2 regions of the Methylomonas stagni genome follow, and region 2 is predicted to be linked to the other one. Evidence: predicted binding sites of a transcription regulator. Region 2 holds the regulator's gene; the other holds the start of a gene.

Region 1 (6,539 bases), 490 kb from region 2:
GTGCCAGCTTTTGTTCCGGGGCGATGCGGGCATAAACCGAGCAGGCCGCTAGCGTTGCAGGGTAATCGGCCGGCGCGAGCCGTTGCAACTCAACGCCACTGATCACCCGCTCGGCCTGGCGCATGCCGAGTTGCTTGGCGATGGCCAGCGCGGTGACCGGATGGTCGCCGGTAATCATTTTGACGGCGATGCCGGCCCTGTAGCAGGCGGCAATCGAGGCTACCGCTTCCGGCCGGGGCGGGTCCATCATTGCTTGCAGGCCGATCAGCGTGAGGCCGCCGGCGACTTCGGCGTGGGCCAGCGCGTCGTCTTGATGGTCGCGGCGGGCGAAGGCCAATACCCTCAGGCCCTGTTCGGCCATCTCTTCCAGTTGGCGAATCAGGCGCTCCTTGTTGAGCGCGACCGGCAGCATATGGGGGTCCAATGCGCTGTCGCAGCGGGCCAGCACGCTTTCCAAGGCGCCTTTTACATAGATCCGCCGACTGTCGGTCGTCGGGTCATGGTTCAGCGTTGCCATGAATTGGTGTTGCGATTCGAACGGGATCGCGTCCAGGCGGGGATGAGCGGCGCTGACGGCGGAGTGGTGCAGGCCGGCCTTGTGAGCGGCCACCAGCAGCGCGCCTTCGGTGGGGTCGCCTTCGATGCGCCAATGGTTGGATTCGGCGATCAGACGGGCGTCGTTGCACAGTAAGCCAGCCTTCAGACATTCCATTAGCGCCGGATAGCTTAGGTGGTCTATCGTTTGGCCGTTGTGGTGAAACTCGCCGTCCGGCGTGTAACCGGAGCCGCCGACTTGAAAATAGTCGCCGCCGGCGTATATCGCTTGTACCGTCATTTGGTTTTGGGTGAGCGTACCGGTTTTGTCCGAACAGATGACGGTGGTGCCGCCCAGCGTTTCGACGGCGGGCAATTTGCGGACAATGGCGTTGCGTTTGGCCATCCGCGATACGCCGATTGCCAGTGTGATTGTAATCGCGGCCGGTAAGCCTTCGGGTATCGCGCCGACCGCCAGCGCGACCGAGGCCATGAACATTTGCAGCATCGATTCGCCGCGCCAGACACCGACCGCAAAGGTCAGCACCGCGCAGCCGACGATGACCCACAACAGCCATTGGCTGAACTCGCTCATTTTTTGAGTCAGCGGTGTGTCCAACTCGGTGGCACTGGCGATCATCCGGTTGATTCGGCCGATTTCGGTGCGGTCGCCGGTTTCGACGACGACGCCGACACCACTGCCGAACGTGACTAGCGTCGACGAATACGCCATGTTGGCGCGGTCGGCGAGTAGGGTTTCGGCGGCCAGCGTCGCCGGGCGTTTTTCGACCGCCACCGACTCGCCGGTCAAGGCCGATTCGTCGATTTGCAGATCGCGGATGCGCAGCAGGCGCAGGTCGGCCGGTACCTTGTCGCCGGATTGCAGCACGACGATGTCGCCGGGTACCAATTCCGGCGCGGCGACGGCGCGGCGCTGGTCATCCCGCAACACCGTGGCGCCGACGCTTAACGCGCGCGCCAGGGCATCAATGGCGCGGATCGCGTTGAATTCCTGAATGAAGCCGATCAGCGCGTTGACCACTACCACGCCGAAGATGACGCTACTGTCCACCCATTCTTCCAGAAATGCGGTGACGGCTCCGGACAGCAGCAGGATGTAAACCAGCGGTTGGTGAAATTGCGACAAAAATAGTCGGACCGGTCCCTTGCCGCGACGGGGTGTCAATCGGTTAGCGCCGTAATCGGCCAGCCGTCGTTCGGCCTCGGCGGCCGACAGGCCCTGGCCGATATCGACGCTCAATTCGCGGAGCAGTTGATCTTCGGCGACGGCGTGCCAAACGGTTTTTTCGGCGGAGGGTGAACCGGCTTCGGCGGATCGTTTTCTGATGGGCATCGGCTTCCTTGAGGCTGGCGAAAATTCGCGCTTGTTCCCCGGTAATTATAGGGTTATAGTCCGAACCGAGGCCTAAGGCCTTATTTTAGAAAAATAAAAACAAAACAATCGGAGGTAGTTATGGGTGGAGTCATCGAGCTGATGGTGCTGATGTTGATCATTGCCGTGTTCGCATTCGCGCCGCTAGGGTATTTTATTTACATGTACACGATGAAAAACGGTGAGCCCTTCGGCGACATCGAGCCGCACGGCGATAGCGAGTCGGCGTTGTTGAATACCGTCGCCAGGACCATCGAAATGATCAGGCACAAAATCGGCAAATAAGTTTAAGGAGCGTCGAAAAAGCCGGGGCAACCCGGCTTTTTTGCGACTATCGGTGTGAAACGCTGCCGCAGGTTGGGCAAGCCGGGTTGCGTTTTAGGCGCATGCCATGCCATTCCATCGTTAAACCGTCCAATAGTAGTAATCGGCCCGTCAACGGCTTGCCGCAGCCGACTAGCAGCTTTATCGCTTCCAGCGCCTGCATGCTGCCGACGATGCCGGTGATTGGCGCTATCACGCCGTTTCTGGCGCAGTTTTGCAATTCCTCGCCGTCGTTTTGGTACAAACAGTTATAACACGGACTGTTGTCCCGGCCCGGTGTAAATACGCTGATTTGACCTTCGAAACGGATGGCCGCGCCGGACACCAGCGGTTTGCCGGCCGTTACGCAGGCGCGGTTGATCGCGAAACGGGTCGGAAAGTTATCGCTGCAATCCAGTACCAAGTCGGCTTCGGCAACTTCGCGCGTCAGAGTGTCTCCCGCCAGTTTGGCCTTGTGGGCCTCTACCGAGACCCCCGGATTGATCTTTTTCAAGGTCGCTCGGGTTGAAATCACTTTATCCAACCCTATATCGGCGGTGTCGTGAGCGATCTGGCGCTGTAAATTGCTCAAGTCCACTTGGTCGTCGTCGTAAACCACCAGTTTGCCGACGCCGGCGGCGGCCAGATACATCGCGGCCGGCGAGCCAAGCCCGCCCGCACCGACGATCAGCACCGAGGCGGACAGTAGTTTTTGTTGGCCGGCGATGTCGACCTGCGGCAGCATGATCTGACGGCTGTAGCGGAGTAATTGTTCGTCGTTCATATCTTGTAAGGCTGTCGGCAAGGACCAGATGATGCCAAAGAGCTTGACAGAGTGCAAAAGCGGGATATTATTAGCACTCGTCGATAGAGAGTGCTAATAACTCGGATGCGGTTTAAAAGCCGGTCCTTCGGATCGCCGGGGCTGAGTTTTAAAACGTTTCTTAACTTGTAACTTTAACTTTATCCATATTGAGGAGACCTTGATGAACATTCGTCCGTTACATGACCGTGTAGTCGTTAAACGCGTGGAAGAAGAAACCAAAACCGCCGGCGGCATCGTGTTGCCCGGTTCCGCGGCCGAAAAACCGAGCGAGGGTGAGGTGTTGGCGGTAGGTGCCGGCAAACCGCTCGATAACGGTCAAGTGCGCCCAATGGCGGTTAAAGTTGGCGATAAGGTGCTGTTCGGTAAATATTCCGGTACCGAAGTGAAAGTCGACGGCGAGCAATACATCGTCATGCGCGAAGAAGACATCATGGGTATCCTGGGTTAATCCCGGATTGCCTAACACACCACATTGATTTCAAACTCATTTTTAGGAATTAAGAAATGGCAGCAAAAGACGTAAAATTTGGTGGCGATGCCCGTGCATTGATGGTCGCGGGCGTTAATATTTTGGCCAACGCGGTAAAAGTCACCCTGGGCCCTAAAGGCCGTAACGCGGTTCTTGACAAAAGCTTCGGTGCCCCGACCATCACCAAGGACGGCGTATCAGTCGCGAAAGAAATCGAATTGAAAGACAAATTCGAAAACATGGGCGCGCAAATGGTCAAAGAAGTGGCGTCCAAAACCTCCGACGTCGCCGGCGACGGTACCACCACCGCCACCGTACTGGCGCAAGCCATCGTTAACGAAGGCCTGAAATCGGTTGCCGCCGGCATGAATCCGATGGATCTGAAACGCGGTATCGACAGCGCGGTAACCGCCGCCGTTGCTTCAATCGAGAAAGCGGCCATCCCTTGCAGCGACAGCAAAGCGATTGCACAAGTCGGCACCATCTCGGCCAACTCCGACGAGTCCGTCGGCGCGATCATCGCCGAAGCGATGGAAAAAGTCGGTAAGGAAGGCGTTATTACCGTCGAGGAAGGTACCGGTTTGAACAACGAACTGGATGTCGTCGAAGGCATGCAATTCGATCGCGGTTATTTGTCACCGTACTTCATCAACAAGCAAGAAAGCATGAGCGTCGAACTGGACGATCCTTTCGTGTTGTTGTACGACAAAAAAATCTCCAACATCCGCGAAATGTTGCCGATTCTGGAAGGCGTGGCCAAATCAGGCCGTTCCTTGCTGATCATCGCCGAAGACGTCGAAGGCGAAGCCTTGGCGACGTTGGTGGTCAACAACATGCGCGGTATCGTGAAAGTCGCGGCAGTGAAAGCCCCTGGCTTTGGCGACCGTCGTAAAGCCATGCTGGAAGACATCGCGGTTCTGACCGGTGGCGTCGTGATTTCGGAAGAAGTCGGTTTGTCTCTGGAAAAAGCCGACATCAGCCAATTGGGTACCGCGAAACGCGTCCAAATCAATAAAGAAAACACCACTATCATCGATGGTGCCGGTGACGAAAGCCAAATCAAAGGCCGCGTCGCGCAAATTCGCGCGCAAGCCGACGAAGCGACTTCCGATTACGATCGTGAAAAACTGCAAGAACGTCTGGCCAAACTGGCTGGCGGCGTAGCGGTCATTAAAGTCGGCGCCGCGACCGAAGTGGAAATGAAAGAGAAGAAAGCCCGCGTGGAGGATGCGTTGCATTCAACCCGCGCCGCGGTTGAAGAGGGCGTCGTGGCCGGTGGCGGTACCGCGTTGATCCGCGCCTTGTCCGCGTTGGACGGCCTGAAAGGTATCAACCACGATCAAGACGTAGGTATTAGCATCCTGCGCCGCGCGATGGAAGAACCTTTGCGCCAAATCGTCACCAACGCCGGCGATGAAGCGTCCGTGGTACTGAACGAAGTCAAAAAAGGCAGCGGTAACTTCGGTTACAACGCGGCAACCGGCGAATACGGCGACATGATCGCGATGGGTATTCTGGACCCCGCGAAAGTCACCCGCTCCGCGTTGCAAAACGCCGCATCCGTGGCTGGTCTGATGATTACCACCGAAGTAATGATCGCCGACGCGCCGGCCGACAACAAAGCTCCGGCAATGCCTGACATGGGCGGCATGGGCGGCATGGGCGGCATGATGTAATCGTGCCGTTTAGCTCACGCTAAATCAACCCCGGTCTTCGCAGGAAGCCGGGGTTTTTTATTGCCGGCGGAAAGATCGGCGCGAAGAAAAAGGTGGCAGTGGTGGTGCAAAACTTCTCGGTGTTGATTGCCGACGACAACGATCTCAATCGCTGGTTGTTGCGCGAACAACTGGAAAATTGGACGGGCAATATCCACGAAGCCAGCGACGGTTTGCAAGCTTGGCACACGTTGCGACAGACCGAATTCCGCATCGTGTTCCTGGATGTGAATATGCCGGGACTCGACGGTCTGGCGTTGATCGACAAATTGCGTACTAGCGAAGTGAGCTGGAACGGTGTTCCGGCCGTAGCGGTGACCGCTCATGCCGGCGAGGACCAACGTCAAGCCGCGATGGCGGCCGGATTTGACGATTATTTGGTAAAACCTATCCGGCTGGAGCACTTGCGGCAAGTCCTGGACCGATGGTTGGAGCCCGAGAGGCCCGGTGAATACGGCGCTTGTCTGTTGCGTAAAACCGGCGACAACCGCCGCCTAACGTTTAATTTGTTGGAACAGTTTTTCGCGGAATTGCCCGGCCAAGTTGCCGACATAGATGACGCGCTGCAGCAGGGGCGCGACGAAGAGGCCTGGAAGATCGTGCATAATTTGCACGGCACGTTTTGCTTTTTCGAGTTCGCCGATTGCCGGGCGCTAGTGGCGGCGTTGGAAACGGCTATCAAACATGATTCACGGTTGGTTCCGGCGAGTTTTCGAGCATTTCAAGTCAGAATGACATGGCTAACGGCGAACAAAGCTGCCGTTATGCAAGGCTTGATTGCCGACTAAACCAAGACAAGACCCTTATTTCAGCTCGTCCAGCAGGGCTTGAGCGGCGGCTTGCTGTTGTTTGGAGCCCTTTTCGAGGACATCGTTGGCGATGGATTTCGCGGTTTCGGTATCGCCCATGTCGATGTAGGCTTTGGCCAGATCGATTTTGGTCTCGAATTCGTCCATATCGGTCAGGTCGGCAACGCCTAAGTCGGGCGTGCCGTCCGCGCTGGTCGGTACGATCGGCGCGTCGAAGTCGAAATTGAAATCGAACTCGTCGTCGCTGGTCGTCAAACCGGGCGATTCGCTGGTGCTGGCAGATTTAGAGTTATCCTCAAAACCGGAAAAATCGAAACTATCCAGTTCTAGGGTTTCAATGGTTGGCGACGTGTCCTTGGGTTTCGGTTTGGCGGGTTCGGAAAAATCCAGTTCGAAGTCGAAATCGAAGCTGTCCGGCACCGTGGAACTTGCCGTCTGTTTCGGATCGGCGGCTTTGTCCGCGGGAATTTCCAGGCCCGAAAGGTCGAAC
Region 2 (6,539 bases):
AGGTCGGACAGGTTTGCTGCACCGAGAAAAAGCCTTGTTGCATCCGCACTTGGCCATGACCGTGGCAAGTCGAACAGGTGACCGGGCTGCTGCCCTTCTTGGCGCCGCTGCCGTTACATTCGCCGCAGGCGACCAGCACCGGCACCTTGACGGTCGCTTCGGTACCGCCGACGGCTTCTTCCAGCGTCAACTCCAGGTTATAACGCAGATCCGCGCCGCGCTGGACGCTACTGCGCTGCCGTCCGCCACCACCGCCGAATATGTCGCCGAACACATCGCCGAAAATATCGCTAAAGCTTTCCGCCCCGCTGAAACCGCCGCGGCCGCCGCCCATCGACGGATCGACGCCGGCATGACCAAACTGATCGTAGGCCGCCCGTTTTTTCGAATCGGACAATATCTCGTAGGCCTCCTTGATTTGCTTGAATTTCTTCTCGGCGTCTTCCGGATTGTCCTTGTTGCGGTCGGGATGATACTTCATCGCCATTTTGCGATAGCTCTTTTTGATCTCGGCTTCGCTGGCGTTACGATCGACTTCCAACAGTTTGTAAAAATCTTCTTTTGCCATAACGTAGAAAACCGCCGGCGTTTACCAGCGGTTATTTAGTGTGTTGAATGAATGGAACGATGAGGGTGATTAACACCTTTCACCCTGACTCTCTCCGTTAACGGCGAGAGGCTCCCCGGTGAGGATTATTTTTTGTCGTCCTTCACTTCCTCGAACTCGGCATCGACCACATTGTGGTCTTCGGCTTGCTGACCGCTAGCCGCATGGGCTTCGCCGGCAGCGGCGTCCGCTCCGCCTTTTTGGGCGTAAACCCGTTCGGCCAGTTTACCCGAAAGCTCGGTCAGCGCGGCGGTTTTGGCTTCGATAGCGTCCTTGTCGTCGCCTTTCAACACGCCCTGCAAGTCGCTGATGGCCGCTTCGATCGCCGATTTTTCGTCGCCGGTAACTTGGTCGCCCAATTCCTTCAACGACTTTTCGGTCGCGTGGATCATGCCTTCCGCCGAGTTACGCGCCGAAACCAGTTCTTTCAGCTTGCGGTCTTCGTCGGCGTGCGCTTCGGCATCCTTGATCATGCGCTCGACTTCGGCATCCGACAAGCCGCTGGACGCCTTGATCACAATGGATTGCTTCTTGCCAGTGGCTTTATCCTTGGCCGACACGTTCAGGATACCGTTGGCGTCGATGTCGAACGACACTTCGATTTGCGGAATACCGCGCGGCGCGGGCGGAATGTCCTGCAAATCGAAACGGCCCAGCGATTTGTTGCCTGACGCCATTTCCCGCTCGCCCTGCAACACATGCACGGTGACCGCGGTTTGACTGTCCTCGGCGGTCGAGAATACTTGCGAAGCATTGGTTGGGATCGTGGTGTTTTTCTCGATCAGTTTGGTCATCACCCCGCCCAGGGTTTCGATACCCAACGACAATGGCGTGACGTCCAGCAGCAACACGTCCTTGACGTCGCCGCCCAATACGCCGGCTTGAATCGCCGCACCCAGCGCTACCGCTTCGTCAGGGTTGACGTCTTTGCGCGGCTCTTTGCCGAACAATTCTTTAACGAAGGCCTGCACTTTCGGCATCCGAGTTTGACCACCCACCAAAATCACGTCGTTGATTTTCGAGGTCGAAATGCCGGCATCTTTAATCGCTTGCAAGCAAGGACCTTTGGTGCGCTCGATCAGTTCGTCAACCAGCGATTCCAGTTTGGCGCGGGTCAGTTTGACGTTCAAGTGCTTCGGACCGGACGCATCTGCGGTGATATACGGCAGGTTGATGTCGGTTTGCTCGGCGGAAGACAACTCGATTTTCGCTTTCTCCGCAGATTCTTTTAGACGTTGCAGCGCCAATGGATCGTTGTGCAAATCGATGCCGGTGTCTTTTTTAAATTCCCCGGCCAGGAAATCGATGATGCGCAAGTCGAAGTCTTCACCGCCCAGGAAGGTGTCGCCGTTGGTGGCCAATACTTCGAACTGGTGCTCGCCTTCGATTTCGGCGATTTCGATGATGGAAATATCGAAGGTACCGCCACCCAAGTCGTAGACCGCGATGGTGGTATCGCCTTTCGGTTTGTCCATGCCAAACGCCAACGCCGCCGCAGTCGGCTCGTTGATGATGCGTTTCACGTCCAGACCGGCGATCCGGCCCGCATCTTTAGTCGCTTGGCGTTGCGAATCGTTGAAGTAAGCCGGTACGGTGATGACCGCTTCTGTGACTTCTTCGCCCAGGAAGGCTTCGGCGTCTTTTTTCAACTTCATCAACACGCGGGAAGACACTTCCGGCGGCGCCATTTTTTTACCGTGGCATTCCACCCAAGCGTCGCCGTTGTTGGCTTCCATGATTTTGTAAGGCACCATCTTGATGTCTTTCTGTACCGCGTCTTCTTTGAAACGGCGGCCGATCAAGCGCTTGATCGCGAACAAGGTATTTTCGGGGTTGGTCACCGCCTGACGTTTGGCGGATTGACCGACCAGCACTTCGTTGTCGCCGGTGAAGGCGATGATGGACGGCGTGGTGCGGGCGCCTTCGCTATTTTCGATAACCCGCGCGGTGCCGTTTTCCAGGACCGCGACGCAGGAGTTGGTGGTTCCTAGGTCGATTCCGATGATTTTAGCCATTGAGATTCTCCAGACTTGAATTAGGTATTAGTTAAAAAGTTATTTGCGATATGCGGTTGATCGATGAAATTTCAAGCCTGTTCGTCAACTTTCGCGCTGTCGGCGGGTTTGTCCTCGGCCTTGGCCACCACCACCATCGCGGGGCGTAGCAAACGGCCGTTTAAGATGTAGCCTTTTTGAAACACGTTCAAAACCGTATTGGGTTCGGCGCTGGCGCTAGGCTGCATCGCCATGGCTTGATGCAACTCGGGATTAAAAGCTTGCCCGGTCGGATCGAGGACTTCGATATTGAATTTGGCGAACACCGATTCGAATTGCTTAATGGTCAGCACGCTGCCTTCCCGCAATTTAGCCACTTCCGGACTATCGCCGGTCGCCGCCTGCACGCCAAGCTCGAGACTGTCCAACACGCTAAGCAATTCCTTGGCGAACTTGGCCAAGCCGTATTTACGCTCGTCGTCCAAATCCTTTTGTACGCGTTTTTTCAGATTTTCCATGTCGGCCTGCACGCGCAAAGCCTTGTCCAGATTCGCGGCGGCTTGTTGTTGGGCTTGCTCCAGTTGTTGCCGCAGGCTTTCGATGCTGACTTCGCCGGCCTCGGTTGCCTCGGCAACAACGTCTTCGCCGGCTTCTTTGGTCTGCTCCAGCACCTCGGCGATCAATTCGGCGTCGGATTGCTGTTCGTGACTCGATTGCTGATGGCTCATTTGGGACTCCGTGGTTCTTAAAATATTAGGTCGGCCTTACGATAAGGGCGATTATTTGGGATTCAAGGCCGCGCCCAATATTTTTGCCGTCACGTCGACGAACGGAATCACTTTTTCGTACGCCATCCGGGTTGGGCCGATCACGCCCAACACGCCGACCACCTCGTCGTTGACCGAATAAGGCGCCGTGACCAAGCTGCAATGGTCGAATGCACTATAGCCGGACTCTTCGCCGATAAAAATCTGCACGCCGTCGGCCAACAGGCATTGATCCAGCAAATGGATCACGCCGCGCTTTTGGCTGAACGCCTCGAACAGCTGTTTTAGACGGTCCATGTCGGACAATTCGGAAAAGCCCATCAGATTGGTTTCGCCGCTCAACACGTAATCGTCGTTGGGTTGTTGGGCGAAGGTCAGTTGCGCCATGCTAACCGCGTCTATCATGCCTTGATTGACGCGCTGCTGATCTTGCTCCATCTCCCGCAACACTTGCTCGCGGATCTTGGCCAGACTGAGGCCGGCGTAAACCGAATTCAAGTAATTGGCGGCCTGTTGCAGTTCGGCCGGGCTAAATTGACGCTGGGTATGGATGATTTTGTTATGAACTTCCTCGCCGTCGGTGACAAAAATCACCAGTACGCGCATGCTGGACATCGGCAGGAATTCGATGTGTCGCAACGTGACCATCTCACGGCGCGGCAGGGTGACGACACCAGCCATATGGGTCATATCCGACAGCAACCTGGAGGCCTTGCTCAGCACGTCGCCGGTTTTGTCCGCATCGGCCAGCAAGCCGCTTTGCAATTGATCCAGGTCACTGGACGCCAGCGGCTTGACCGTCAACAGACTATCGACAAACAAGCGATAGCCGGCCACGGTCGGCACCCGGCCCGCCGAGGTATGCGGCGAATGGATCAAGCCCATTTCCTCGAGATCGGCCATGACGTTGCGAATGCTGGCCGGACTGAGCTTAAGCAGCGGATCCTTGGACAATACCCGCGAGCCGACCGGCTGACCGTCTTGTATATAACGCTCAACCAAGGCCTTCAGCAAATACGCCGATCTTTCGTTTAAATCCGGTCCGCTAGCCACATTGACACCCTAGAAAATTCGTTAGCACTCCAACGTAACGAGTGCCAGAGGGGAAAGCTAACAGGTGCCCGGAGCCTTGTCAATCCGCCTAAAATCCGTGCGAACCCAAGCCTGTCGGGGATCTCGGGCATTCGCAATGCCGATGGATAGCGTCCGATTTCAGACATTGGCCCGACGCCTACGGGAATGCCCGGTCGCGGCACGGCCATTACCTGGCAACAAATTCAGGGTGTTAACGACACCGAACCGCACGGAATTTGGCCGACGCCGATATTCCGGCCGCGCCGGCCGACGTACTAGCGACGCCGAGCGCGAAGCTTCGCTAGTGCCTGCTCGAATTGTTTGTATAATCCCAAGCATTTTTGAATCCCGGCTCAGACATGCCTTCACCCTTTCAACGCATCGGCATCATCGGTAAATTCGGCGATCCGGGTATCGCCGCCACGCTCAAGGAGCTTTACCGCTTTTTGCTGCAGCGCGGTCACTCGGTGGCCACCGATAGCCGAAGCGCCGAGCTAATCGAAGCCGAAGGCGTCGTCGGCATGCACATCAACCGGCTGCCGGAATGCTGCGATCTGCTGATCGCGGTCGGCGGCGACGGCACGTTTCTAACCGCCGCCCGCGCCGCCGCCGATTTCGACACTCCGCTGCTCGGCGTCAACCTCGGCCGACTGGGATTTCTGGTGGACATTTCTCCGGACCAGTTGCTGAGCCGCCTGGCGCAAATCCTCGACGGCCGCTACCAGACCGAACAGCGTCATTTGTTACAGGCCGCCATCATCCGCGACGGCGAACTCATCCATCGCCAGACCGCGGTCAACGAGGTCGTCGTACATCGCTGGGTCACGCCGAGCATGATCGAAATCGTCACCAGCATCGACGGCGTGTTCCTGAACACCCAGCGTTCCGACGGCCTGATCGTCGCGACACCGACCGGTTCGACCGCCTATGCGCTGTCGGCCGGCGGACCGATTCTGCATCCAACCCTAAATGCGCTGGTACTGGTCCCGCTGAATCCGCACATGCTGTCCAATCGGTCCATCGTCATCGACGACAAAGCCACGATCGAGATCCGTTTCAGCCAGACCAAGCAAATCAACGCCCTGGTCACCTGCGATCATTTAGAAATCCCGGACGTGCGCATTAACGACACGATCGTCATTCGAAAAGCCGACAAACCGATTAACATTCTGCACCCGGAAGACCACGATTTCTTCCACATTCTGCGAAGCAAACTGAACTGGAGCGGCGGTTATTCCGCCAAATGACATGCTGTTGAACCTGAACATTCTCGATTTGGCCGTGGTCGACAAACTGGACCTGGACCTGGAACCCGGTATGTCGGTGCTGACCGGCGAAACCGGGGCCGGCAAATCGATACTGCTGACCGCGCTGGGCTTGGCGTTGGGCGATCGCGCCGATTCCGGCTACGTGCGCCCCGGCAGCAAGCGCGCCGAAATCAACATCGAATTCGATCTATCCAAGGCACCGCTGGTTAGCCAATGGCTGATCGACCACGAATTGGACGACGACGGCCAATGCCTGGTCCGTCGCACCGTTAGCGAAGACGGCCGCTCCAAGGCCTATATCAACAACCGGCCGGTCAATCTGCAAACGCTGCAAACGTTAAGCCGGCAATTGGTCGAAATCCACGGCCAACACGCCCATTTGACGCTGCTTGATGCCGACGAACAGCGTCTGCTGCTGGACGGATTCGCCGACCACGCCGAATTGCTCAACGATCTGAACGCCTGCCAACAAAACTGGCGGCTAGCCCATAAAGAACTGCAACAACTGCAAAAATCCGGCAGTGACCAAGCCGAACGCGAGGAGCTGCTGCGTTATCAGCTTGAAGAGTTGCAGCAACTGGATCTGGAAAATTTCGATTATCAAGCCCTGGCCGACGAACACAACAAGTTGGCTAACCTGGGCAGAATTTTGAGCGTCGGTCAGCAACAGCTCGACATCCTCTACGACAACGACCAGCAATCAGTCGCCGACATGCTGGGTCACGTGATCCACTCGGTCGGCGAATTAAGCCAATACGCCGCCGAATTGAACGGCATCGTCGAACTGCTGAGCGACGCCGAAATCCAGATCGGCGAAGCCACCCAACAA

The links. The regulator HrcA, encoded in region 2, represses chaperone genes, less so after heat shock. The targets are predictions, from matches to a motif close to TNTTAGCACTCNNNNNNNNNGAGTGCTAANA.
Region 1: a site for HrcA is predicted at 3,083-3,113, ahead of groES (co-chaperone GroES). Genes of this name have one in related genera too.

The regions. Positions count from the first base shown of each region.
Region 1 is NZ_CP189557.1:3,114,498-3,121,036, reverse strand. Features, by position in the region: gene ACP4CD_RS14375 (cation-transporting P-type ATPase) at 1-1,888, opposite strand, end outside; gene ACP4CD_RS14370 (hypothetical protein) at 2,009-2,212, shown strand; gene ACP4CD_RS14365 (HesA/MoeB/ThiF family protein) at 2,259-3,014, opposite strand; gene groES (co-chaperone GroES) at 3,217-3,504, shown strand; gene groL (chaperonin GroEL) at 3,561-5,201, shown strand; gene ACP4CD_RS14350 (Hpt domain-containing response regulator) at 5,294-6,028, shown strand; gene ACP4CD_RS14345 (FimV/HubP family polar landmark protein) at 6,044-6,539, opposite strand, start outside.
Region 2 is NZ_CP189557.1:2,626,467-2,633,005, forward strand. Features, by position in the region: gene dnaJ (molecular chaperone DnaJ) at 1-568, opposite strand, end outside; gene dnaK (molecular chaperone DnaK) at 694-2,622, opposite strand; gene grpE (nucleotide exchange factor GrpE) at 2,694-3,329, opposite strand; gene hrcA (heat-inducible transcriptional repressor HrcA) at 3,381-4,421, opposite strand; gene ACP4CD_RS12180 (NAD(+) kinase) at 4,802-5,689, shown strand; gene recN (DNA repair protein RecN) at 5,691-6,539, shown strand, end outside.